3 regions of the Leuconostoc sp. DB-1 genome follow, and region 1 is predicted to be linked to each of the others. Evidence: predicted binding sites of a transcription regulator. Region 1 holds the regulator's gene; each other region holds the start of a gene.

Evidence for each region. Region 1 encodes LexA, which represses DNA repair genes until DNA is damaged. Its sites were predicted from a motif close to CNAACANNTGTTNG; they were not measured.
Region 2: a site for LexA is predicted at 4,038-4,051, ahead of HFP47_RS02780 (type 1 glutamine amidotransferase family protein). Genes of this name have one in related genera too.
Region 3: a site for LexA is predicted at 1,669-1,682, ahead of HFP47_RS03505 (Y-family DNA polymerase). Genes of this name have one in related genera too.

Annotation. Positions count from the first base shown of each region.
Region 1 covers NZ_JABFNJ010000001.1:914,471-922,706, forward strand. The annotation lists gene frr (ribosome recycling factor) at 1-372, opposite strand, end outside; gene pyrH (UMP kinase) at 372-1,097, opposite strand; gene tsf (translation elongation factor Ts) at 1,244-2,119, opposite strand; gene rpsB (30S ribosomal protein S2) at 2,229-3,005, opposite strand; gene HFP47_RS04350 (GIY-YIG nuclease family protein) at 3,151-3,423, opposite strand; gene HFP47_RS04355 (tRNA1(Val) (adenine(37)-N6)-methyltransferase) at 3,420-4,184, opposite strand; gene HFP47_RS04360 (1-acyl-sn-glycerol-3-phosphate acyltransferase) at 4,244-4,882, shown strand; gene HFP47_RS04365 (YneF family protein) at 4,893-5,129, opposite strand; gene lexA (transcriptional repressor LexA) at 5,379-6,017, shown strand; partial or broken gene pyrE (orotate phosphoribosyltransferase) at 6,057-6,688, opposite strand; gene pyrF (orotidine-5'-phosphate decarboxylase) at 6,689-7,384, opposite strand; gene carB (carbamoyl-phosphate synthase large subunit) at 7,429-8,236, opposite strand, start outside.
Region 2 covers NZ_JABFNJ010000001.1:588,982-597,217, forward strand. The annotation lists gene HFP47_RS02755 (alpha-glucosidase) at 1-1,060, opposite strand, end outside; gene HFP47_RS02760 (LacI family DNA-binding transcriptional regulator) at 1,273-2,253, shown strand; gene HFP47_RS02765 (hypothetical protein) at 2,353-3,048, opposite strand; gene HFP47_RS02770 (hypothetical protein) at 3,289-3,570, shown strand; gene HFP47_RS02775 (hypothetical protein) at 3,588-3,959, shown strand; gene HFP47_RS02780 (type 1 glutamine amidotransferase family protein) at 4,101-4,691, shown strand; gene HFP47_RS10520 (response regulator) at 4,757-5,020, shown strand; gene HFP47_RS10525 (response regulator transcription factor) at 5,017-5,433, shown strand; gene HFP47_RS02790 (sensor histidine kinase) at 5,531-6,421, shown strand; gene HFP47_RS02795 (ABC transporter ATP-binding protein) at 6,523-7,278, shown strand; gene HFP47_RS10530 (hypothetical protein) at 7,280-7,669, shown strand; gene HFP47_RS02800 (FtsX-like permease family protein) at 7,903-8,236, shown strand, end outside.
Region 3 covers NZ_JABFNJ010000001.1:751,451-759,686, forward strand. The annotation lists gene HFP47_RS03495 (Type 1 glutamine amidotransferase-like domain-containing protein) at 131-754, shown strand; gene HFP47_RS03500 (YitT family protein) at 967-1,617, shown strand; gene HFP47_RS03505 (Y-family DNA polymerase) at 1,721-3,043, shown strand; gene HFP47_RS03510 (hypothetical protein) at 3,036-3,416, shown strand; gene HFP47_RS03515 (hypothetical protein) at 3,403-3,654, shown strand; gene spxB (pyruvate oxidase) at 3,951-5,726, shown strand; gene HFP47_RS03525 (Hsp20/alpha crystallin family protein) at 5,879-6,301, shown strand; gene HFP47_RS03530 (NAD(P)-binding oxidoreductase) at 6,462-7,097, opposite strand; gene HFP47_RS03535 (DUF6622 family protein) at 7,550-8,053, shown strand; TPP riboswitch at 8,205-8,236, shown strand, end outside.

The DNA.
Region 1 (8,236 bases):
TTTAGCTTTTTCAGCTTCAGCCTTCACTTCTTTAGCAAGTTCTTTACGACGTTCTTCTGTCATTTGTGGAATCGCCAAGCGCACAATATTCCCGTCAGAAGCAGGATTCAAACCAAGATCGGACACGTTAATTGCATGTACAATTGCTTCCAAGGCACTTTTATCAAACGGCGTAATTAGCAATATTCGTGCTTCCGGTACTGAAATTGAAGCCACTTGGTTCAATGGTGTCATTGCCCCATAATATTCAACTTCGACGCGATTCAAAATATTGGGATTCGCACGACCTGTACGGATGTTGGCTAATTCACGTTGAAGTGCCTCTTGTGCCCCCTTCATACGCTCTTTAGCATTAGTTAAATCAAAAGTCATTATTTTTCTCCTGTTACTGTTGTTCCGATGGCTTCACCAAGCACAACTCGTTTCAAGTTACCTGGTGTGTTAAGGTTAAACACCACCAATGGCATATTATTATCCATAGATAGTGAGCTTGCTGTCGAATCCATTACTTTCAAACCTTTTTGCAAAATGTCAAGGTGAGTTAATTCCGTAAACTTCACCGCATTAGCATTTTTATTTGGATCTGAGTCATAAATACCATCAACGCCATTTTTACCCATTAAGATGGCATCAGCATTAATTTCGTTTGCACGCAAGGCTGCCGTCGTATCTGTAGAAAAATACGGAGAACCTGTACCTGCTGCAAAAATGACAATTCGTCCCTTTTCTAGATGACGAATCGCACGACCACGTATGTAAGGTTCAGCAATCTGCTGCATTGTAATAGCAGTTTGCACACGTGTTTGGACACCAGCGCGTTCCAATGAATCTTGCAAAACTAGAGCATTCATTGTTGTACCAAGCATGCCAGTATAATCAGCACGAGACCGTTCCATACCAATTTTTGATGCTGGCTCTCCACGCCACAAGTTTCCACCGCCAACAACAATGGCAATTTGTGTACCTAGGTCATGGACATCTTTTAGCTCTTCAGCAATTGCAGAAACAGTCTCAAGATCGATGCCTTGACCTTTGTCCCCTGCCAATGCTTCACCAGAGAGCTTCATCAAAACGCGTTTGTACTTAATATCAGTCATGTTTAACCTCTTTTATTTGCTTATACAAGTATATCAAAAATTCCGAAAAATTTCCGAAAAAAAAGTGCGCTATTTATAATAGTACACTTTTTAACTAATTAGCTGCATTGATAAAACAATCAATGGCAATTAGTAGTTTTTAAATATTAACCAAGTTGCTTAGCAACTTCTTCAGCTAAATCAGTGACTTGCTTTTCAATGCCATCACCAACTTGGTAACGAACAAATGACTTAACTGATCCATTTTGTGAAGCAATGAATTGTGCAACTGTTTGGTCACCATTTTTAACAAATGGTTGATCCAACAAAGAAATTTCAGCCAAGAATTTCTTGATACGTCCTTCGACCATGCGTTCCTTAATGTTATCAGGCTTACCATTCAAATCTTCAGAAGCTAATTGCACTTCCTTTTCCTTAGCAATAACATCAGCAGGTACTTGATCATCAGATACAAATTGTGGTGCAATAGCAGCAACATGCATTGCGATATCCTTGGCAGCTTCTTCTGAAGCACCATCAACAACAACCAAAGCTGAAATTGAGCCTGCCAAGTGAGAATATGAACCAAAGTTTTCTGAATCTGACTTTTCTACTACTGAGAAACGACGCAAAGTAATCTTTTCACCAGTAATTTGAGTTGTTCCGATAATTTTGTCGTTCAAAGTTTGACCTTCTTGAACTTCAAGTGCCAAAGCAGCTTCAACGTCAGCAGGCGCAAATTCGACGATTGTGTTGGCAACTGCGTTAAGCAATTCGTTAAATTCAGCGTTACCAGCCACGAAGTCAGTTTCTGAGTTTAATTCAATGATTGCAGCGCGGTTACCCTTAACGGCAACAGCTGTCATGCCTTCGGCAGCGACACGATCACCCTTTTTAGCGGCCTTTGCCATACCCTTTTCACGCAATAAATCAATTGCCTTGTCTAGGTCGCCGTCAGCTTCAACCAATGCTTTTTTAGCATCCATCATTCCAACAGATGTCTTATCACGTAATTCCTTTACTTGTGCAGCAGTAATTGCCATTATAGTGCTCCTCTAAAATAGTTTAATGTATTTTTATTATAACATATTAAAATACCATTCCGCGTCCCGAACAGGTCCGCTAGGAACGGTATTTATAGAATAAAATTAATTAGTTATTGCCTTCTTCAACGATGTTAGCAATTTCTTCGATTGATTCTGTGTTTTCGTCACCTTCAACGAATGCATCTTCAGGTGCTGAATCTTGGCCTTGACGACCTTCAATAACAGCATCGGCAATCTTTGATGTGATCAAACGTACGGCACGAATAGCATCATCGTTAGCAGGAATCTTAACATCGACTACATCTGGGTTAGCATTTGTATCGATCATAGCTACAACTGGGATATTCAACATGTTTGCTTCCTTGACGGCAATTTCTTCCTTCTTTGGATCAACAACAAACAATACATCTGGCAAGCCAGGCATGTCTTGAATACCACCTAAGAACTTTTCCAACTTTTCACGTTGCTTGTTCAACAAAACAACTTCTTTTTTAGGCAATTGCTCAAATGTACCGTCTTCGGCCATTGTTTGCAAATCCTTCAAACGTTGGATACGTGTCTTGATAGTGTTCCAGTTTGTCAATGTACCACCCAACCAACGATGGTTGATATAGTATTGGCCAGCACGTGTTGCTTCTTCAGCAATCGCATCAGAAGCTTGTTTCTTTGTACCAACGAATAATACGTTAGCGCCATCAGTAGAAGCGTTACGAATAAAGTTATAAGCTTCGTCAACTAACTTAACTGTCTTTTGTAAATCGATGATGTGAATACCATTACGTTCTGTAAAGATATATTCGTCCATCTTTGGGTCCCAACGACGTGTTTGGTGACCGAAGTGTACTCCTGCTTCGAGGAGTTCTTTCATTGAAATAACTGCCATGATATGGCCTCCTAGGTTTTTCCGCCGACAAATTCGTTGTTCACGCTGACATTTCTGCACCTACGTGTTCTCATTTATCGTGTGTATTTGCTGCTTTTCACAACATATTACATTTTACATTATTTATGGTTCCTTGACAAGCATATTACCAAATTTTGATTACGTGGTGTACTAATAAATACTTTTCCTTGTTAATTCGTGTTAATTTTTTAAAATTTGCCTCTGCTTTTAACGCTTCGCTCTTTGTCTGGAACTCTTCATAGTGAATCAATTTTAATGGATGCCGCGACTTTACGCGGGTAAACTTAGCCCCTTTACCAGACTCATGTGTCGCTAGACGACGTTGTACGTTATCCGTGAATCCACCATAAAAATAACCATCCGCTGTATATAAAACATAAAAATAATAATACTTCATTCATGCCACGCTTTACCATAAAGGATGTCGTGAACCTCTGATGTATAGTCATTGTCATCAGTATAGGCGATAAGGGGTGGCATAATGCGCACGCCACCTGGTCGGCCAGATTTAATGGCTTCTATTAAAACCATATTGGCTTCGCGGTTTGCCTTTCCATAAACAAATTGAACTCTTTTAATCATAAGCTTTCGTGCAGCAAACGCTGCAAATATATCTGCTAGCCTTTCCGGCCGGTGTACCATATAGACCTTACCATTATTTTTCAGCAGTTTATTGGCAATTTGGGCCAGTTCAGGTAAGTTAATCATCAACTCGTGGCGCGCAATTTCATAATGTTTATCTATATTAGTCTTGGTAGTCTCAGTTAAGGGAAAATAAGGTGGATTAGTCAGAACAGTTTCAACAGAACCAGGTTTAATTTCATTAAATATATTTTTCATGTCAGCTTGAACGACTGAAACACGTTCATGTAAATTGTTCAGTTCAATGCTACGTTGTGCCATTTCAGCTAATTCTGGTTGTATCTCGACTAACTTTATTTCCCCAGTCACTTTTGGAGCGTAAAAAAGGCCAACCGCGCCAGTACCTGATCCCAAATCAACAGATAACCCTTTACCTTTTCCCTTTACATCAGCAAAATGTGCTAATAAAATCGCGTCTAAGGAATATGAAAACATGTCTGGATTCTGGATGATATTAATATTTTGTGATGGAAGTCCATCAATACGTTCATTTGCTTTAAGAAATGGTTGTGTCATTTGCGTTTCTTTCTGTTTATCTGTAAAATTGAAATGATTAATTTATGAGGTAAATAAATATGAAATTCTATGATTTTTTACGCGGCATTGCTGTTGCTTTAATATGGGCAGTTACTGGCCGCATTAAATACATGAATCGCGACAGAATACCCCAAAACGATAACTATGTGCTAGTTGGTCCACACCGCACTTGGTGGGATCCAGTATGGTATGCTGTGGCAGCCTACCCAAAACACTTTATTTTCATGGCAAAAATTGAATTATTTAAATTCAAGCCACTTGCATGGTTAATCAAATCAGCCGGCGCATTCCCAGTTGATCGTGAAAATGTTGGCCCAAGCGTCATCAAAATACCTGTACGCGAATTAAAAGATGGCAAGCGCTCTTTAATAATGTTTCCTTCTGGTTCTAGACACAGTGATGATTTAAAATCAGGTTCCATTCTAATTGCACGAATGGCTGGAAAGGCAATCGTACCAGCTGTATATCAAGGCCCTGTAAAGTTCAGTCAACTTTTCAAACGTAATAATACCACAGTTAATTTTGGTGAGCCAATTATTATTGATCGTAAAGACCGATTGAACAAGGAAAATATTGCTAAATATACTGAGCAGATGCAAGCAGCTTTCCAAGAATTAGATGCTGAGATTGACCCAACTTGGAAATATGTAGATCCAAAACGTTCAGAAAAAAAATAAGCCGATTGGCTTATTTTTTTTGCGAATTGGCACTTTGTTGCTTCATCTGAGCCATCATTTGGTTCAATTTCTTTTGAGATGGTTTTTGTCCCATTGACATCATCATTGATTTCATCATTTCTTCTGAAATAGGTGGGTTTTTTGCAAGATAACTCTTCATTGAGTTACGTGCCAAGAAAAAGCCACCGACCAAACCAATAATTAAAGTTAACACTGCAATCAAAATTGCTAGCCATGTGCTAATCATGCATATTCTCCTTACTAAAATGTCTGATAATTATTATAGCACAGCCAGCAAAGGCGTGCTATAATAACTTGCAGAGTTAACGTTTTCAATATGAACCATTTTGTTCGTTATAAAAATAAATAACACGAATTTTTTATTATTTATTTAATATTAGGTTGAATTTTTAAAAAAATAACGAACAAACGTTTGATTTGTTCGTGTTTTTCCGTTATACTGATGATAGTAAATTTAACAAGTAGGAAACCCATCATGGCAATTACACAAGAAAGCAAACAAATTCAAGTGCTTCGATTTATTCATGAAGCACAATCAGAAAATGGTTACCCACCAACCGTCCGAGAAATTGGTGAAGCTGTTGGATTATCATCTTCTTCAACTATTCACGGTCACATCGAACGTCTGGTAAAAAAAGGTTATCTTTTAAAAGATGCTTCTAAACCAAGAGCTCGTGCGATTGAAGTAACCGATATTGGTTTAGAGATGCTTGGGATTTCAACCACACCCGGAAAAATTCCGGTACTTGGAATGGTTACAGCGGGTACACCAATTTTGGCAGTAGAAGAAGAAGCAACTGAATTTTTCCCTATCCCAGATAATTTAATGCAATTTGATGGTGACCTATTCATGCTTAATGTTCATGGTGATTCAATGGTTAACATTGGCATTCTAGATGGAGACAAAGTTATCGTACGTAAGCAAGAGAATGCTGATAATGGTGATGTTGTTGTCGCAATGAATGATAACAATGAAGCGACAGTTAAGCGTTTTTTCCGTGAAGCCGATCATTATCGCTTACAACCTGAAAATAACAGCATGGCGCCAATTATTTTGCAAAAAGTCTCTATTTTAGGAAAAGTAATCGGACTGTATCGCGACGCTATTTATTAAAAACCAAATAAAAAGGCTCATCTCTGATGAGCCTTTTTATTATGCTTGCCAAGCATTTGGATTTTCCTTCCAGTTTTGTAAGGTTTCAACTTGTGATTTATCGAGATCCCCACGCTTAACGGCTGTTTCAATTAGTTGTGAATATGTTGTCAGTGAGTTAAATGTTAGTCCTGCTTCAGCAAAATTTTTTTTACCAGCTGGTAATTCATAAGAAAATATGGAAACAACACCAAGGACACTTGCTCCCTCCTTACGCACCGCATTTACTGCGGCCAACACAGACCCACCTGTTGATATCAAATCATCAATCAGAACGACTTTACGATTTTTTACCAATGCACCTTCCGTTTGACGACCTGCCCCGTGATCTTTGGGTTTTGAACGTACATAGACCATTGGTTTATTTAATTCTTCAGCTACCCAAGCTGAATGTGGAATACCTGCAGTAGCCACTCCACCAATAATCTCAACGTCACTATATTCTTTTTTATTAGTTCAGACAGCCCTTTGTATATATTTTGACGTACCGAAGGGAAACCAATGGTCATCCGATTATCTGTATATATTGGACTCTTAATACCCGAGGCCCACGTGAAAGGTTCTTCTGGCGAAAATTTTACGGCACCAATTTCAAGTAAATCATTAGCTACTTGTTGTTTATAGTCTGTCATTTATTTTCTCCATTCATTGACAACACATTGATATGCAGCCACTGGGTTGGTCGATTGTGTAATTGATCGACCAACAACTAATCCAGTTGAATTCAACTTCTTGGCTTCCCCTGGCGTAGTCACACGCACTTGATCTCCAGCTTCATCACCAGCTAAACGAATACCAGGTGTGATACGTAAAAATCGATCATTCGTGTGTGACTTAATTAAACCAGCCTCTAAGGGTGAACTAATTGTCCCGTCTATGCCCACCGAGTAAGCAAGCTCAGCCAAATGTGCAACACTTTCTTCAATAGTTGCTGTGGTTAATTGTATCTCTTGTATCTCAGCTTCAGAAAAAGAAGTTAGCTGCGTCACTGCAAGTAATTTTAACGCTTCACTTTTATTGGCAACAGCTGCTTCTAGCATTTTTTTCCCTCCAGCTGCATGCAGAGTTAAATATTGTACATCTAGTTTTGATATATTAGCGACTGCACGACCAACAGTGTTTGGAATATCGTAAAGTTTTAAATCTAAGAAAATCGTATAGCCCAATGCACGTAGTTCTGTGATGAACTCTGGTCCCGTACGATAAAAAAGTTCCATACCAACTTTCAATGCTGGCTTTTCTACTAAATCTGAAAAAGGCTTCAAAAATTTGTAAGTAGTAGTTGCATCAGGAAAGTCCAAAGCAATAAAAACTGGCTGTTCTGTCATTATGATCCTCCTATGTACATAAGCCGAAGCTTATTTGAAAAAGTTTAGTGCATTTCTTTCACTGTAAAACTGCGCGACTCTAATACTTCTAAGAAGGCACTAACTGTGTCTAAGGCAGTAAACAAAGGCACGGCATTTTCAATCGCAGCATTTCTAATCAAGCGGCCATCGCTTTCAGCACGGTCATCTGCTTGAGTTGTGTTAATAACAACCTGCACTTTTTGTTGACGCAGTGCTGCAACCGCATTATTATCTGATTCCGAAATTTTATCGAGTACTTCCACAGGCAAGTCATTGTCTGACAAGTAAGCACCCGTACCGGCAGTTGCAAACAAAGCAAATCCCAAATCATTGAATCTCTTTGCTAATTCGAGCGCCTCTTCTTTGTCATCATCAGCAACTGTGAATAAGACATTGCCGTAACGTGGTACTTTAATGTTAGAAGCAATAAAGGCCTTATACAACGCCTTGGACAGGTTAATATCTGACCCCATGACTTCACCAGTAGACTTCATTTCTGGGCCGAGCAAAGAATCAACATCGGGCAACTTTGTGAACGAGAATATTGGTGCTTTAACGTGCACCATATCATCGTTAGGAACAAGTCCCGTCTCAAATCCCATTTCTGACAATTTTTCACCTAACATAACTCTTGTTGCTAATTGAGCGAGCGGAAGATGCGTGACTTTCGATATGAACGGTACTGTACGTGATGCACGTGGATTTACTTCGATAACATATGCCGTATTTTCATGGATAACAAACTGCACGTTCATCAACCCTATTGTGTTCATAGCTTTAGCCAAATTAATAGAGGCTTGCACCATTTCATCTTGAACCTTTTGTGACAAG
Region 2 (8,236 bases), 330 kb from region 1:
ACATTTTAGCAGATAATACTCTGAATTCAGGTTGATCATTTCCAAATCGAGAAACTGCACGTGGCTGGTCATGATTATTCCAATAGAGACTATTCCATCCCTTGCCATCTAATCCAATTTGCCAACGATTTAAGGAAGCTTTCAACTCCACTAGGTTAATAGGTTCGTCATTCCATTTACCCAGTCGTACGTCCGGATTTGGGCTGAGGGAAACATGTTCGAATTGGAAGACCATGTTCAATTCATGACTATCTAATCCAGTATATTTAATCGCATCTTCAGGGGTTGAGCTAGGCATTTCACCAACAGTAATTGTGTCGTATTTGGACAGTACTTCGTCGTTCATTTGGCGTAAAAATTCGTTAAGTCGGTGACCATCTGCTACAAAATCCATTGTTGTTCCTGCAGTTACTGGTTCTGTGACATCAGGCAAGCCTTCAGGTTTAGAAATTAAATTGATTACATCCATTCGAAATCCATCAACACCTTTATCCAACCAAAAGCGTTCAATATCGAAAACTGCCTCGCGAACTTCAAGATTTTCCCAATTGAGATCTGGTTGTCCTTCAGCAAACATGTGTAGATAGTATTGCTTTCGTTCAGGAACATAAGTCCAAGCAGAACCGCCAAATGCTGCAAGCCAATTGTTTGGTTCATGTCCGTCTACTGGATCCCGCCAAATATAATAATTGGCGTACTCGTTAGTTTGATTCTTGCAACTTTCTTTAAACCAAACATGTTGATCTGACGTATGATTAACAACCAAATCCATCATAATTTTAAGATCTAGGCGATGTGCTTGTTGAAGTAAATCTTCAAAATCCTGCATTGTGCCATAATTTGGGTTAATATTGCGATAATCAGCAATATCGTAGCCGTTGTCTTTATTTGGAGAGACATAAATAGGATTTAACCAGATGACATCAGCACCCAAGTTATGGATATACTGCAATCGTTGAGTGATACCAGCAAGGTCACCAATACCATCGTTATTACTGTCTTGAAAACTCATAGGATATATTTGATATACTACTGAGTCCTTAAACCATTGTTTTGTCATTGTTTGATTCTCCTTTTTATTTTGTACTCATAGATTACCACTTTGCGTAAACGTTTACAATTCATTTATACCAGTACAGTAAACGTTTACTTAGTGTAATAATTGATTTAATCATAAGGGCACGACAAAAATAAGAATTTATTTAATTTATACGATGGAGTAGTGTTGGGATATAATAAAATGAGGTAGTAAGTTAGAAAACGGGGTTAATGATGTCAGTTACAATTAAAGATGTTGCTAAAAATGCAAATGTTTCAATCGCAACTGTTTCCAGAGTGTTAGCGGGTAAAAAAGAGGCCTACTCTCTAGCAACTGAAAAAAGAGTTCATAAAGCAATTCAAGAATTGGGCTACAAAAAAAATAAAGCCGCAGTAGAATTGGTGACCATGAAAAGCAATGTTATTGCAATTTTGGTATCAACGCCCAAAACAAATTTTGCGATGAAAATCATTGAAAGTATTCAAAAAAATGCCTATAAGAAGGATTTGAGTGTGATAATTTTATTTGTGGGTGATAATGATGAAGAGACGCAAATTAAAGCACTTAATACTGTTATTGAGCGACCGGTCAAGGGCATATTATTAATTTCCGTAGAATTATGTGGTGATGCTATCAATCTACTAAAGAATAGTGGCATTTCGAATGTATTTGTTTCAACTGCAATGAGTAAAGAATCAAAGTTTGTGTCTTCAGATGATTTTAAAATAGGATATGAAGCAACCAAGTTTTTGATTCACAAAGGGCACAAAAAAATTGGTTTATCAAGTTTGGAAGTGGATAAATTTATAGGTCAGCAACGAGTAGCCGGCTATTTGTCAGCTCTGAAGGACCATCATATTCCTCAAAATGATGATTGGATTTTTGATGGCGATTACTCATATGAAAGTGGTGTAGCATCAATGCAATATTATGCATCACAAACGGATATAACAGCAGTTATTGGCGCGAGCGACTTGGCAGCAATAGGCATTATTAATACAGCTCAAAAATTAGATATTAATGTACCAGATCAACTAGCAGTGATCAGCATTGACGGCACCTATTTAGTTGATATTGTTAGCCCTCGTATCACGAGCGTCACACAGTCATTCTATAATATGGGAGAAACTGCTTTAAAAATGTTGTTTAGTAAAGGCAATGAGTCCAGTCACATTTATACCTCTTTTCAGATAGACGAACGTGAGAGTAGTTGAATAAAATGAGAATGATTTCAGAATATATTTGTACTAAAAAGACCCCTATACATTCATCATGTGATGTGTGCATGGCGGTCTTTTTACAGTTGCAGTCATTTAGCGCGAAATGGACTTTATATGGGCTCGAAGTGTTATCACCAAACCAACAATAATTAAAAAAATACCAATTGCCGCACCAAACAATCCTGTTGATGACGAAGCACTAGGTGAATTTTCATAGGACAATAGTGCATATTGTGTCATCACAATGGCAACTAATCCATCAGCTAAATTTAATGATTTTAAATAAGTAATAATTGGACTACGAAAATGACGAGCTTTAATCCAGCCAACGACGGATGTCACAATTTTAGTGAAGCCAATTAGTGCAATTAGCAACACAATACTCTGATTATATCGTTGTGGTTCGTTTACGATATACATATAAATCGATAATGTAACAAGAGCCATGCCCAGTAAACCGTATAAGATACCACCTTCTCGCAAGTATCTAATTTCAATTTTTTCTCGCTCTAAGGGATTTATGTTTGAAACTCTAATTTGACGATATCGCCACAAAAAGTATGATCGAATAGCCAGTAAAATAATATAATAGCCCCCAAATATTAAAAACCATAAAGATAAAAAGAATATACCAATAGTTAATTTGATAAGCGCAAATACCAAATTAGATATTGTGCTTGCGGCATTATATAGAACTACACGATCAGATTTTTCTGAAATGTGATGTCTTAAGTTGTGATGATCAATGATGTCATTAAATTTTGTCGTTATTTTTTTGATGAGCTGCATATGATTATCTTTCGTGGAATGATATATGGCGTCCAGTTAATCAGTTAAAGAATTCAATTCTCATTGTATCAAAAATTTGCTGATAAAACGCAGTAACGCTTAAGATTAACAAATTGTAAACAAAAGTATCGATGTTTTGATTAATAAAACGTCATTAACAAAACCGAAACAAAACCTTAGCAATTTATAAACAAAGTAATTAGATAATTAATTCAATCAAAAGGATAAAGGAGATAAGAGATGGCAATTGTATTAAATATCATTATCGGAGTTGTGACAGGGTTAGGTGTCGCATTTTTGGGAAATGTGGTGAAACAACCTGGTACAGTATTGAGGAAAAACATCACCCTTGGCACTGGTATTTTGTTAGGTAGCTTGGGTGCAGTTTCGGCTGATCAACTACTAAATTACGGACCTACACTGATGGAAACTAACTTTGTACCAGCCATTGCAGGCGGCATAGTGTTATCATTTGTCGGCGTATACGCAGGAAAACGATGGTTACATTTAGGCACAAACTAAAAGGATAGTGGAATCTAATGAAGAAAAATGACTTTATAATCTTGCTAGGGTGGATTAGTAGTGGCTTTCTATTCGCAATTGGGATGTGTATGGTTTTACTACCGGAATGGGGCGTAGAGTTACAAGGTGCAATTCTAGGTGGCGTTGGTATTATTAGTGCTCTATCTGTATTTTTGGCTAAACGTAAAATGGCAGGAAAAGCGTTATGGATTTGGAATACTAGAATCGTAGTAATCAGTTTGTTTGGTTTTGTTAGTGCGATCGTATTTGGATTAGGTATGGTAATGACAATGGTTTGGGGGATGATGACTTTGGGTATTATTCTAGGATTTGTTGGCGTACTGATGTTAGCTGCCTTGCTACCAATGGTTAAGGGATTTGAAGAATAAGGCTGAACTCAATTATTATTTTTAATATTAGAAAAGGCATTGTTGATTACATAACGATGCTTTTTTTGTGTCGATATGCGAACTTGTGTTCCCTTTTTCTATATGATAAGCTATTTAAATATTAAGAAAGAGGAATGATACATGAAAACAGCAGTGTTTCTTTTGTTAAACGAATATGCAGATTGGGAAGGTGCCTATCTATCAAGTCAATTAAATCAATTAACCGATTGGACAGTCAAAACTGCTTCCATTCAAAAAACTATACACTCCATTGGTGGTTTTCAGACTAAAGTAGACTACTCTATTAACGAGATTCCTCTAGAAACCGAGTTACTTGTTTTGATTGGTGGTAATTCATGGCATATCAACAGCCTTGAAATTACTAATCTAATCAAAAATCGTTTAGTCGCGGGGAAAACGGTGGCGGCCATTTGTGGTGCAGTTGATTTCTTGGCCAAAAATGGTTTATTGAATGATAAAAAGCATACTGGTAATTCAGTATATTTGTGGCAGAGTTATGAGCAATATACAAACTTGTCTAGATTCTTGGAAGAACAAGTTGTAGTAGATGAACCTTTAATTACTGCCAATGGAACAGCAACCTTAGAGTTTACAAATCAAGTTATGAAAACAGTTCACGCACTGCCAGTAGATCAAATTGATAAAACAACCAATCTGTACAAACTGGGATTTTACAAGTATTGTGACAAATTCGGTAATCCCTATGCTTAGCGAATGAGCTTGCATTTATTCATGATTTGGTTTACCTTCAAGTAAGTAAATAAAGGACACAAATTATGAAATATAAAATTTTTATAGTTGAGGATAATCAAGAAATCGTAAGCCTGCTGAAAAAAGGTTTGATTAGTTGGGGACTAAGTGCAGTTAGTTGTAAAGATTTTAATCAAGTTGAAGAGGAAATTACAATGCATTCACCACATTTAGTGTTGATGGATATTAATTTACCTTACTATAATGGCTTTTTTTGGACACAGAAAATACGTCAAAATAGCATGATACCGATAATTTTTTATCTAGTCGTGATGAAGAAAGTGATATGATTCTGGCCATGAATTTCGGCGCAGATGATTACATTACTAAGCCGTTTAACATAGATTTATTAATCGTAAAAATTAATGCATTGCTGAGACGCGAATATAGCTTCAGTGTAGAGAAAAAGCATTCTCAATTTCAAGGTTATACCTTGAATATTATTGATAATCAGTTAATATATGACAGTCGAGAGGTAGTTCTCTCCAAAAATGAAACAAAGCTATTGTATCTTTTATTTACTCATCCAAATCAACTTGTTACCAGAGAGGACATTATGGCTACTTTGTGGGATAACGAGATGTTTGTTGATAAGAATACGTTAGCGGTCACGCTAACGAGATTGCGTAACAAAGTAACAGAAATTGGATTTTCAAAGTATTTACAAACTGTCAAAGGTAAGGGGATTAAGCTTAGTGATTAAAAAAATATTTGGCTTAGCGTTGCAGTTTTTATCTGACTTTTGGTATCTGTACGCCTCATTTATGTTAACTTTTCTTTTGCTAATGTGGAGCGTGATTATGCGATCACTAAGTTTAGACTCGATGTTCGATGTCCTTTGGGGTGGTTGTTATATTTTAATTGTAATTACTTGTATTTTATTTTGGAAATGGTACCGAGCACACAAGGGACTGATTCAGTTGCTGTGCGAAGAAGAGGTACATACATTATCAAGCATTGCGACCTTGTCTAGTCACGAACGAATGTACCAACAATTAATTAAAAAGCAACAATTGCATCAAGAAAAAATGCAGGCACAGTTAAATGAAGATGCAAATGACATTCAAGATTACTATGCAATGTGGGCCCATCAAATTAAAGTACCGCTGTCCGTTTTAGATTTAATGAATCAAACTGGGACAATTGAAAAATATGAAACTAGTAATCAATTGTTAGTGATCAATCAGTATTTGGATATGATGTTGCAGTTTATTCGTTTAAAAAACTTCAATCAGGATATAGCGTACCAGGATATGAGTGTCCAAAAGTCTTTAAGATCGGTGATCAAAGATTATAAATATTGGTTCATCCATAAAGATTTAGCTGTTAGCATAAATGAATTTGATTTTTCTGTCGTTAGTGATGCCAAATGGCTTCGATTTGTATTTGAACAAGTTATATTTAATGCAATTAAATATACACCTCAGGGCAAAATAAATATTATTTGTCAAAATGACAATCAGGTCATTATTAAAGACACGGGCATTGGTATTGCGCAAAATGATTTACCAATGATTTTTAATCAAGGCTATACAGGATTTAATGGGCGCATTAATAGTAATGCGAGTGGCCTTGGTTTATACATGGTTAAAAGAATTTTAAATAATTTAGGTCACGATATAACCATTCAATCTGAAGTAAATGTTGGTACAACAGTCATAATTAATTTTCAACAAACTGTAATTAAATAAACCTTACAAAGTTGTAAGGTGTGGAGATGATATGTAAGGTTAATCATCTCTTTTTTAATTTAAAATAGAATTATGATAAACGATATAGGAGAATAAAATTCATGACACTACTTAAAGTTGAGCATTTGAAAAAAGAATATCAGAGTAAATTTAAAAATAATACAGTTGTTGCCTTGGCGAATGTCAGTTTTGAGGTAGAGAAGGGTGAGTTCATTGCAATCATGGGTGAGTCTGGTTCAGGTAAATCGACTTTGCTAAACTGCATTGCCACACTTGATCAACCAACAGCAGGAACTATTTCTTTAAATAATCAGAATTTCAAACATTTGTCAGATAAACAATTAGCTGCCTTTCGCCGAGATCACCTAGGATTTGTGTTCCAGGATTTTAATTTGCTTGATACAATGTCGGTTGCGGATAATATATATTTACCGCTTATACTAGCTAAAAATACAAATAATAAGGAGCAGAAACTGAGTAATCTTGCCAAACAGTTGGGATTACAAGATCTATTGAATAAGTATCCATATGAGTTATCTGGCGGACAAAAACAGCGAGTGGCTATTGGCAGAGCGTTGATCACCAATCCAGAAATTTTATTAGCTGATGAACCAACAGGAGCTTTAGATTCTAAGAATTCAGCTGATATTTTGTCAATATTTGAACAATATAATCAGCAAAATCAAACAATATTAATGGTTACGCATTCTGCTTTGGCCGCTAGTCATGCTCAAAGAGTTTTATTTATTAAAGATGGAAAAGTGTTCCATCAGACATACCGAGGGAATAAAACGGAGCAAGAAATGTTACTGACAATTAGTGATGCCATGACTAATTTATTAGGGGGGATTGATTAAAATGTTGTATTGGAAATTAGCTTGGCAATCAATTGTAAAAAACAGGTTAGAGTACTTACCATTTATGTTAGCAGGCAGTGCTGCTGTCACTTTGAACATGGTTATTCAGTTACTTATTTATTCAAAAGGGGTCAAAAAATTAGCAGCCAATGTATCTGTAATTGAAATGCTTACTTTTTCTCAAATCGTAATTGCTATTTTTTCTATTATTTTTCTGCTCTATACCTATAGTTTTCTAAGTAAACGAAAACAGTCAGAGTTTGGTCTTTTCAGCATTTTAGGGTTACAGAAAGTTGATCTGATTAAAATTAGCTGGAGACAACAATTTATTTCTTTTTGGCAGTTACTTTTTTTGGCCTCATTACTGGTGTTGTGTTCAGTAAAGTATTAATCTTACTATTTATGAAGCTCGTGGGTGGTACCGAATTCCAGCTAAACATCACAGCCGAGTCAATAGTATTTATTGTCGTATTTTTTATGATATGTTTTTTATTCTTGCTGATAACAGACATGTTTTCGATTTTTAAACTTAAAACCATATCTTTATTGCATGCAACTAAAAAGGGAGAATCAGAACCCAGAAGCCATTGGGTATTATTTGGCCTTGGACTAGTCCTGCTAACAATGGGATATTATATTTCTTTAACGGTTCATTCACCTTTAAAAGCAATTGGTCAATTCTTTATAGCTGTACTGTTAGTTGTTTGTGCGACATATATTCTGTTCATCGTAGCTTCGACGATTATTTTAAAAGTAATGAAACGAAATGGAAAGTATTACTACCAAGCAAATCATTTTATAACTGTGTCGAATATGTTATTTAGAATGAAGCAGAATGCAACAGGTCTGGCTAGCATTACGCTATTAACAACTATGTCGCTGGTTGTTATTGTTACAACAGTTTCAATGTTTGTTGGACAAGAAGACTACATCAATCAACAATTCCCGCGGGCTGTTA
Region 3 (8,236 bases), 160 kb from region 1:
AATCACATTTTTGTTGTTACAATGAATACTTTCTCCCATTCGATGGCCTCTTAGCGTCTGAAATGGTGCTATAATTACACTTAATATTATTTTTATGACATAATCATGGGTTAGAAAGCGTAAAACCGCAATGAATAAACTACTATTGACTGCTTACGGGTTCTCAACAGATAAAATCAAACGTGCTGCACTAGGATTGCTTAATATAGAACATTCTAGTAAAGCATGTATTATATCTACTTCTAGACCAGAAGAAAAAGAGAAGCATCCACAAATGCAACAAATCAGAAATGACTTATTAGAATTTAGACTAGATCAGGTTGATTTTCTTGATGTGGAGTTTGAAAGTGCAAAGAAACTATATGGTTATGACTTGATATTCTTGAATGGTAGTTATCCATTTTATCTACTACATTTCTTGAAAAAAAGTGGTGCTGACCATATCTTAAAAGACATTAGTAGGACTGGGGTTCCAATTTTTGGGCTAAGTGCTGGATCGATTGTAATGGGACCTTCCATCGAATATTTGCAATATCTTTATCCAGAGGACAACCAATTTAATGATACAGATTTAACAGGTTTGAACTTAACAAGTACTACAATTTTCCCGCACTTCAAAGAAATGTTAACGCGTGATGCTGATATTGACAAAAAACTAACTTCGTATGAAAATACAACTGGAGTTAAAATCATGAGGCTTAATAATGATCAAGCCTTATCGTGTCATTGCAAAGATAAAGTCCTGATTGATTAAATACCGAATTGGAAACCCTATATATCAAATAACGATTTAATCTCAAAATCCTAACTTTTCGCGTTATACTCAACTTCTTTTAAAGAATAGTGGAATAGGGGTTGTGCTGAAAAAATTACAGATACGCTCAATACAGAACTTAAATCATTAATTGACAATTCACTATCATCCATTTAAACTTTACTTATAAATAATAAGTTGAGGAAAAGAATTTGTTCAATAAAAAATTAAGATCGTATTCTTTTCGTCTTTGTTTGTCTATTGTTGGTACCATTATCATTGCCTTTGGGATTGTTTTATTCCGTTTGGCGAACATGGGCATTGATCCAGCAACAGCAGCAGATGTTGGTATATCAGATACCTTCCATTGGAATTTAGGGAACTATCAGCTTGGATTTAATGCGCTATTGTTCCTTGGCATTTTGTTTTTCGATCAAACACAGTTTGGCGTCGGAACATTAATTAATATGTCGTTACCAGGATACATTATCGCTTATTTTACACCGAAGTTTGAACCTATAGTTGGGCGTTGGTTTGGAAGCTTTTCTTATCTTGAAAACATATTTTTATTTGTCATTGGTATGTTTTTATTTTCATTAGGAATTGGCATATATACAAGTGTAAATCTTGGTGTTTCCCCGTACGATGCGGTTGCGCCATTGTTCAACAAAAAGAAATGGGCCAGTTATCGTCTGACAAGGTCTGTTCAAGATTTGTTCTTTTTTGTAGTTGCCATTATATTTGGTGGACCACTGGGTATTGGAACTTTTTTGATTGCCACGTTAACTGGCTATATTGTACAATACTGGCGTCAGCTATTTAAAAAAATAAAACACCACATACAAAAAACGCACAGCTTTTAGTTGTGCGTTTCGTCATTCAAAAATTAAATACAATTTATCCTCTTGCCAAACAGAACGTTTGTTCGTATAATGAATTATACAGCTTTTGTTTTGGAGACAGCATATGGTAAACAAGCAGAAAATTGAATACAACTACACGCAAGAGGAACGACGTGTGATATTTATGATTGATTCTAAAAGCTTTTATGCCAGTGTTGAGTGTGTGGAACGTAACTACAATCCATTGAAAGCCTTACTTGTTGTGATGTCAGAACAAGAAAATACCAACGGCGGTTTAGTCTTGGCATCTTCACCAATGGCCAAGAAAATACTGGGTATCACTAACGTTACCCGACAACGTGATATTCCTGTTTGTCCGGACTTAGTGATTGCTCATCCGAGAATGAACCTTTATATTCAAGAAAATCTACGTATTAATAACATCTATCGACAATACACTGATGATGCGCACTTATTGCCATATTCTATTGATGAATCTATCCTTGATATGACACATTCTTGGCAGTTATTTGGCAAAACACCAGCAGAAGTTGCTTTCAAAATACAACAACAAGTTCGGGACGAAACAGGCATCTATTTAACTGTTGGTATTGGTGATTCACCAGTCTTAGCTAAATTGGCGCTTGATATTGAAGCTAAACACGCAAAAAATTTAACTGGCATTTGGCATTATGAAGATGTACCAAATAAATTGTGGCCAATCACACAACTAACTGATGTTTGGAGTATTGGTTCACGAACTGCGCGTAAGCTAAATTTGATGGGTATTCACTCAATGTATGACTTATCTCACCAAGATCCATATCTATTTCGTTCGAAACTGGGATTAATGGGTGAACAATTGTTAGCTTTGTCTTGGGGTATTGACCGATCTGATCTGACTGAAACAATCAGGCCCAAAAATAAATCATATAGTAATTCTCAAGTTTTACCACGTGATTACGGCCAACAAGCTGAGATTGAAATCGTGATTCGAGAAATGGCGGATCAAGTTGCCACAAGAATTCGTGCCCACCAAAAGCAAACTTGCTTAGTTAGCTTGTTTATTGGTTATTCTTTTTCTGAAAGTGAGAAACAAGAATCACATGGCTTTAGAAAACAATGTCGTATTAGTCCCACTAACGATACCAATGCATTAATGGCTGTTATGATCAACCTCTTCAGAAAGCACTGGCGAGGCGAGATTATTAGACACATCGGGATTGATTACGGTGGACTAGTTGATGATACTGGAGTACAGCTTAATCTTTTTGAACAACCTGAACACATCCTTAAAACAAACAAAATTGATCAAGTTGTCGACGAAATTCGTCAACGGTTTGGTACTACAGCTTTGATGCGGGCTATGTCTAAAGAAGTCGGTGGAACAGCCATTAACCGAGCTAGTTTAGTTGGCGGACACAACGGAGGCAACAGTTATGACTGACAATGATGATTTCACTACGATAATCAATCGCTACTTCCAAAACGATTACCGAGAACGAGGAAAAATTAAATGGAACGGCTACTTTCTGTCCGACCACACTTCTTCTTTAACCAAAGAGGGCATTCAACGAAATGCAATAACTAAGAAATTACCCGCAATATCACTAAATGATGCGCAAGATATTTTACGACACGCTTCTGCTAATTATCATGCCGTAACCGTTCAACAAAATATTAAAGATAACGAAGGAAATCTGATCCCTAATGTGACTGGTTTAATAAATGGTTTTTCCGAATTAGGTGTCTATATTGACCACCAATTCATAGCCTTTGAAGACATTAGAACAGTGGTAAGAAAAAATGAATCCAATTGAAAATATTATCGCAGAGATTAATTCTTTATTCACTAAACAACCTAATACTATTTATGAAGTACGATTGGTTAATCAACGATATGCTAAAAAAGTTAATGTGTTCTTTGAATATTATCGGATTGGACATGCGACTCATTCACAGCAGATTGCTCGTTTAAATGATGAATATCGATCTCAAATACCAGAGTTAGCGACAATGATTCATCAGGCTACTGGCCTGACGGTTAACACCAACTAATTTATTCGTGAATTAATTATCATCTAAAGTTGTTTTTAGATTCAATATGCTCTATACTATTCGTCTTATAAACACTTCAGCCTCGGTAGATAGGGTGATTACAATAATTAATTGAATAATGTTTGCTCCTTCAAATCCGAGTATTACTGTTAGCTACTTCACTAATTTGATATTCTATCCTAGTTGATATACAATTTAGTTATCATAATGAAAGCGCTTACAACGTTTTTGTTTTTAGGAGGCCAGGTTAGAATGTCAGATAAAAAATATCAGCTGGGTTAGCAGCTTTGAAAGTCATGGAAGGATGGGGTGTTCATACTATATATGGCATTCCTTCCGGAACATTAAGCGGGTTGATGGATGCTATGGGACATCCTGAAAATAATATTAAGTTTTTGCAAGTTAAACATGAAGAAGTTGCTGCAATGGCTGCCGTGATGCAATGGAAATTCGGTGGAAAATTAGGCGTCGCTGTTGGATCAGGTGGTCCAGGGGCTACTCATTTGATTAATGGCTTATATGATGCAGCTATGGATAATACGCCTGTATTAGCAATTTTGGGGTCAAAGCCAGTTCGTGAATTAAACATGGATTCCTTCCAAGAATTAAATCAAAATCCAATGTATGAAAGTATCGCTGTTTACAATCGTCGCGTAGCTACTGCCGAACAATTGCCTCATTTGGTTGATGATGCAATCCGTACGGCGATTGCCAAGCGTGGTGTGGCTGTTCTTGAAGTACCTGCAGATTTTGGATTTTCACAAATTGATGCCAATTCGATTTATTCAACACCACTGTATTCATCAGGCCCAAAGTATAAAGAATACAAATCAGCACCTGTCGATAATGCTGATATTGATGCTGCTGTTGAACTATTAAACCAAGCAAAACAACCAGTTATTTATGCTGGTGTGGGTACCATGGGTCATGGCTCAGCTGTACAAGCATTATCTCGCAAAATAAAGGCGCCCATTATCACGACCGGTAAAAACTTTGAAACTTTTGACTGGGACTTTGAGGCCTTTGCAGGTTCAAATTTCCGAGTAGGGTGGAAGCCAGCCAACGAAGCTGTTCTCGAAGCTGACACTGTATTATTTGTTGGAACAAACTTCCCATTTTCAGAAGTTGAAGGGACATTCCGTAACGTTGACAAGTTTATCCAAATTGATAACAATCCTGCAATGCTAGGTAAACGCCACCAAAATGATGTTGCCATCCTCGGTGATGCTGGTGAAGCAATTGATGAAATACTTGCCAAGGTTTCCTCGGTTTCAGAATCACCTTGGTGGCAGGCTAACATTAAAAATATACAGAACTGGCGCGATTATATGACCAAACTTGAAAAAAAGACCGAGGGCGACCTACAAGCTTACCAAGTTTATAATGCAATTAATGAGCATGCAGCAGATAACGCTATTTTCTCAATTGATGTTGGTAACGTAACACAGCTATCAGTTCGTCATTTGCACATGACACCTAAAAATATGTGGCGCACGTCACCATTGTTTGCGTCAATGGGTATTGGTCTACCGGGAGGTATTGGTGCCAAGAACACTTATCCAGATCGTCAAGTTTGGAATTTGATAGGTGATGGTGCCTTTTCAATGACATATCCAGATGTTGTGACAAATGTTCGCTACAACTTACCAGTCATCAATGTTGTCTTTACCAATACGGAATATGGCTTCATCAAAAATAAGTACGAAGATACTAACACCTACAACTTCGGCGTTGACTTTACAGATGTTGATTATGCCAAAATAGCCGAAGCCCAAGGGGCGATTGGATTGACAGTAAGTCGCATTGAAGATATTGATCGCGTCGTTCAGGAAGCGCTTAGCTATTATGGTAAAGGCCGTGTCGTGGTGATTGATGCAAAAATCACTAAGGATCGTCCAATCCCTGTTGAAACATTGAAGTTAGATAAAAGTTTGTATAGTGCAGAAACTGTTAATGCTTATAAAGAAAAATACGAAGCGCAGGAACTCGTCCCATTCCGTGAGTATTTGGAATCAGAGGGACTAATTTCAAAATATATTAAAGACAGTAATGACAATAAGTACAGTTTCTAACAAGATACTTTTTGATGTTTAAATGCATTTTGTTTATACCTTGCCACCACCAATCCAATCTATAATGCTAACTAGTATGTATCATTTGACAAAATTTATAGACGATACTATAACATAGTTGTAGACATAAAAAATTTGATGGAGGTGTAAATATGTCAAACAATTTAATGCAACGTTTTAGTTCTGATGATATTTTTGATTTTATGAATCAGGCTATGCATCCTTGGTCCGATCAACGTTTACTACCAAAGTCGATCAAGACTGATGTGATTGAGAAAGACGATCGTTTCACCGTTACTGCAGAATTAGCTGGGGTAAACAAAGACGACATCAACATTGATTACAAGAATGACCAACTTTTGATTAGTGCTAAACGTGATGAATTCAAGGATCACACTGATCATGACGGTAATATTTTGCAGAGTGAACGGACCTACGGATCTGTGTCCCGTGCTTACTATTTGCCAGGGGTGGACTCAAGCAAGATTACAGCAAAATTCGCAAATGGCGAATTGCGCGTTGAATTGCCTAAGAAAGCAACTGAACAATCAAGTACTAATATTAAGATTGACTGATCTATAATTCGGTGTTTCTATTAATTCGTCCTTTGTATTAGCCGTTGAGGCATTAATTGATACAAGTAAAAAAGCTCGTCCGGATGGATGAGCTTTTTTGTATTGGGCATATTACATTTTTATGTTGGGCATCCACTTATATCAAAGACTTCATGACTTATTAGATGCTTTCTAAAGCTTCAAATATAGGTGTATCACCATCACTCATTTTTATAACTTGATTTATTGTTGAATTGTGATTCAAAATGTCCGCTAATGTTGCGCCAACATTTTGAATTGAATTCTTCGTTAGCGCCTTATCATTCAAGCTAATTTTATTGGTTCCTGGTATGTCTACGAGTGCAGTTGCTTGTAAAATCGTATAATTAAGTTTCGTTTGTTTCACAAGATAATTATCCGCAAAAAATTTAGCGATATTATAATTCATCAAATCAGCCATTGCTGGATTATGCCATTTATTAGGTTCAAGTGAATATGCTGAGCTCAGCATGATATATCTAGAAACACCATTCGATTCAGCTATATTCATTGACTTGACTGCACCAAAAGCATCTGTTTGTAACAAGTCTTTATTGCGCGATCCGGCTACAAAATAAATTGCGTCAATGTCTTCAACTTTTTGAGATAAGGTTTCAATATCATCATGTAAATCAAAATTGATCGCAGTGATATTTTTGTGTTTCATTGTCCTTTCGGGGTTTCGTGATCCAGCTATAATTTCGTGATGTTGATTAATCAGGTGCTTGATTAACTCTTGACCAACACGACCATTAGCACCAATAACAAATATTTTCATTTTTTATTTCCTCAAATTAGGCTCATTTTTGAACATACCTTACTATATGTGAGTTTAACATAATTTATATTTTTGTGTTGCTAAGCACTTTCATTTAGAAAATGAATAACTGGCTTAAGAATTAAATACGATGTTCACTTTTGAAAGAACGATAAAAAAATTTTGTGAATGATTTTTGAGGACGAGACAATTGTATAATCCTTTGACTTTCCCCTCCAGATAGATGATGATTTTTTCCCTTACATATAAATGGTCACCACTTACATTTACACACTGACCTGTCGTCAAGTATTTTACCTCTTGTCGTAATTCTTATCTCAACAGTTATATTTTTCAGTATGATATTGAGTGTTGAAAGATATTTCTAATGTAGAAATTTTGTTGATCCGGTTTGTTGTGTAAATTGTCATTTCATACTAACCAAAATTTATGTAAAGAAGGGAAGTATCATCATGGCTGATATACTAAAATTTATTTTCGAAATCATTAACAACACACCGTTCTGGGTATGGGTTGTTTTAATTATACTAATTAAACGAGGTACCTCATTAATAAATGACAGTCCTGCTTCTATTGGAAGATCAATCATAATGCCTTTTATTTTCGTTATTTGGGGTCTAAATACAGTAGTAAACAAATTTGCTTCTCCAAATACTTTGCTGAGTTTTTACCTGGTGGCATTGATTTTAGGATTTTTGTTCAGTTACTTACTTTATATGCGACGATCTTTTTATGTTGAAGATGGTCAATTAATTCAAGAGGGTAGTGCCTTACCTTTAGTTATTATGCTAACCAATTTTCTAGTAAAATATATTTTAAACGTTATTCTCGCTATCCATCCAGTACTTTACACTCAGATGAATTTCAACATTTTTTATGGTATTGTTTCTGGGTTCACAGTTGGATTATTCTTTGGCGGCATTTATAAAACGCTTACGGCAAAAAACAATTTTTGAAGTCATAGTGAAAGGAGCTATTCCAGTTCCCAAGATCATGCTCAATTACACCATCGTAACCGTAAAACATAGACAAAGGTTCATGTAAGTAATTACGCGTGTCTTTTGACAGAGGTTGCAAAATAAGATATACTCGGTTAATAATTGAATAGTAAATAACTAGGGGCGCCAATTGGCTGAGAA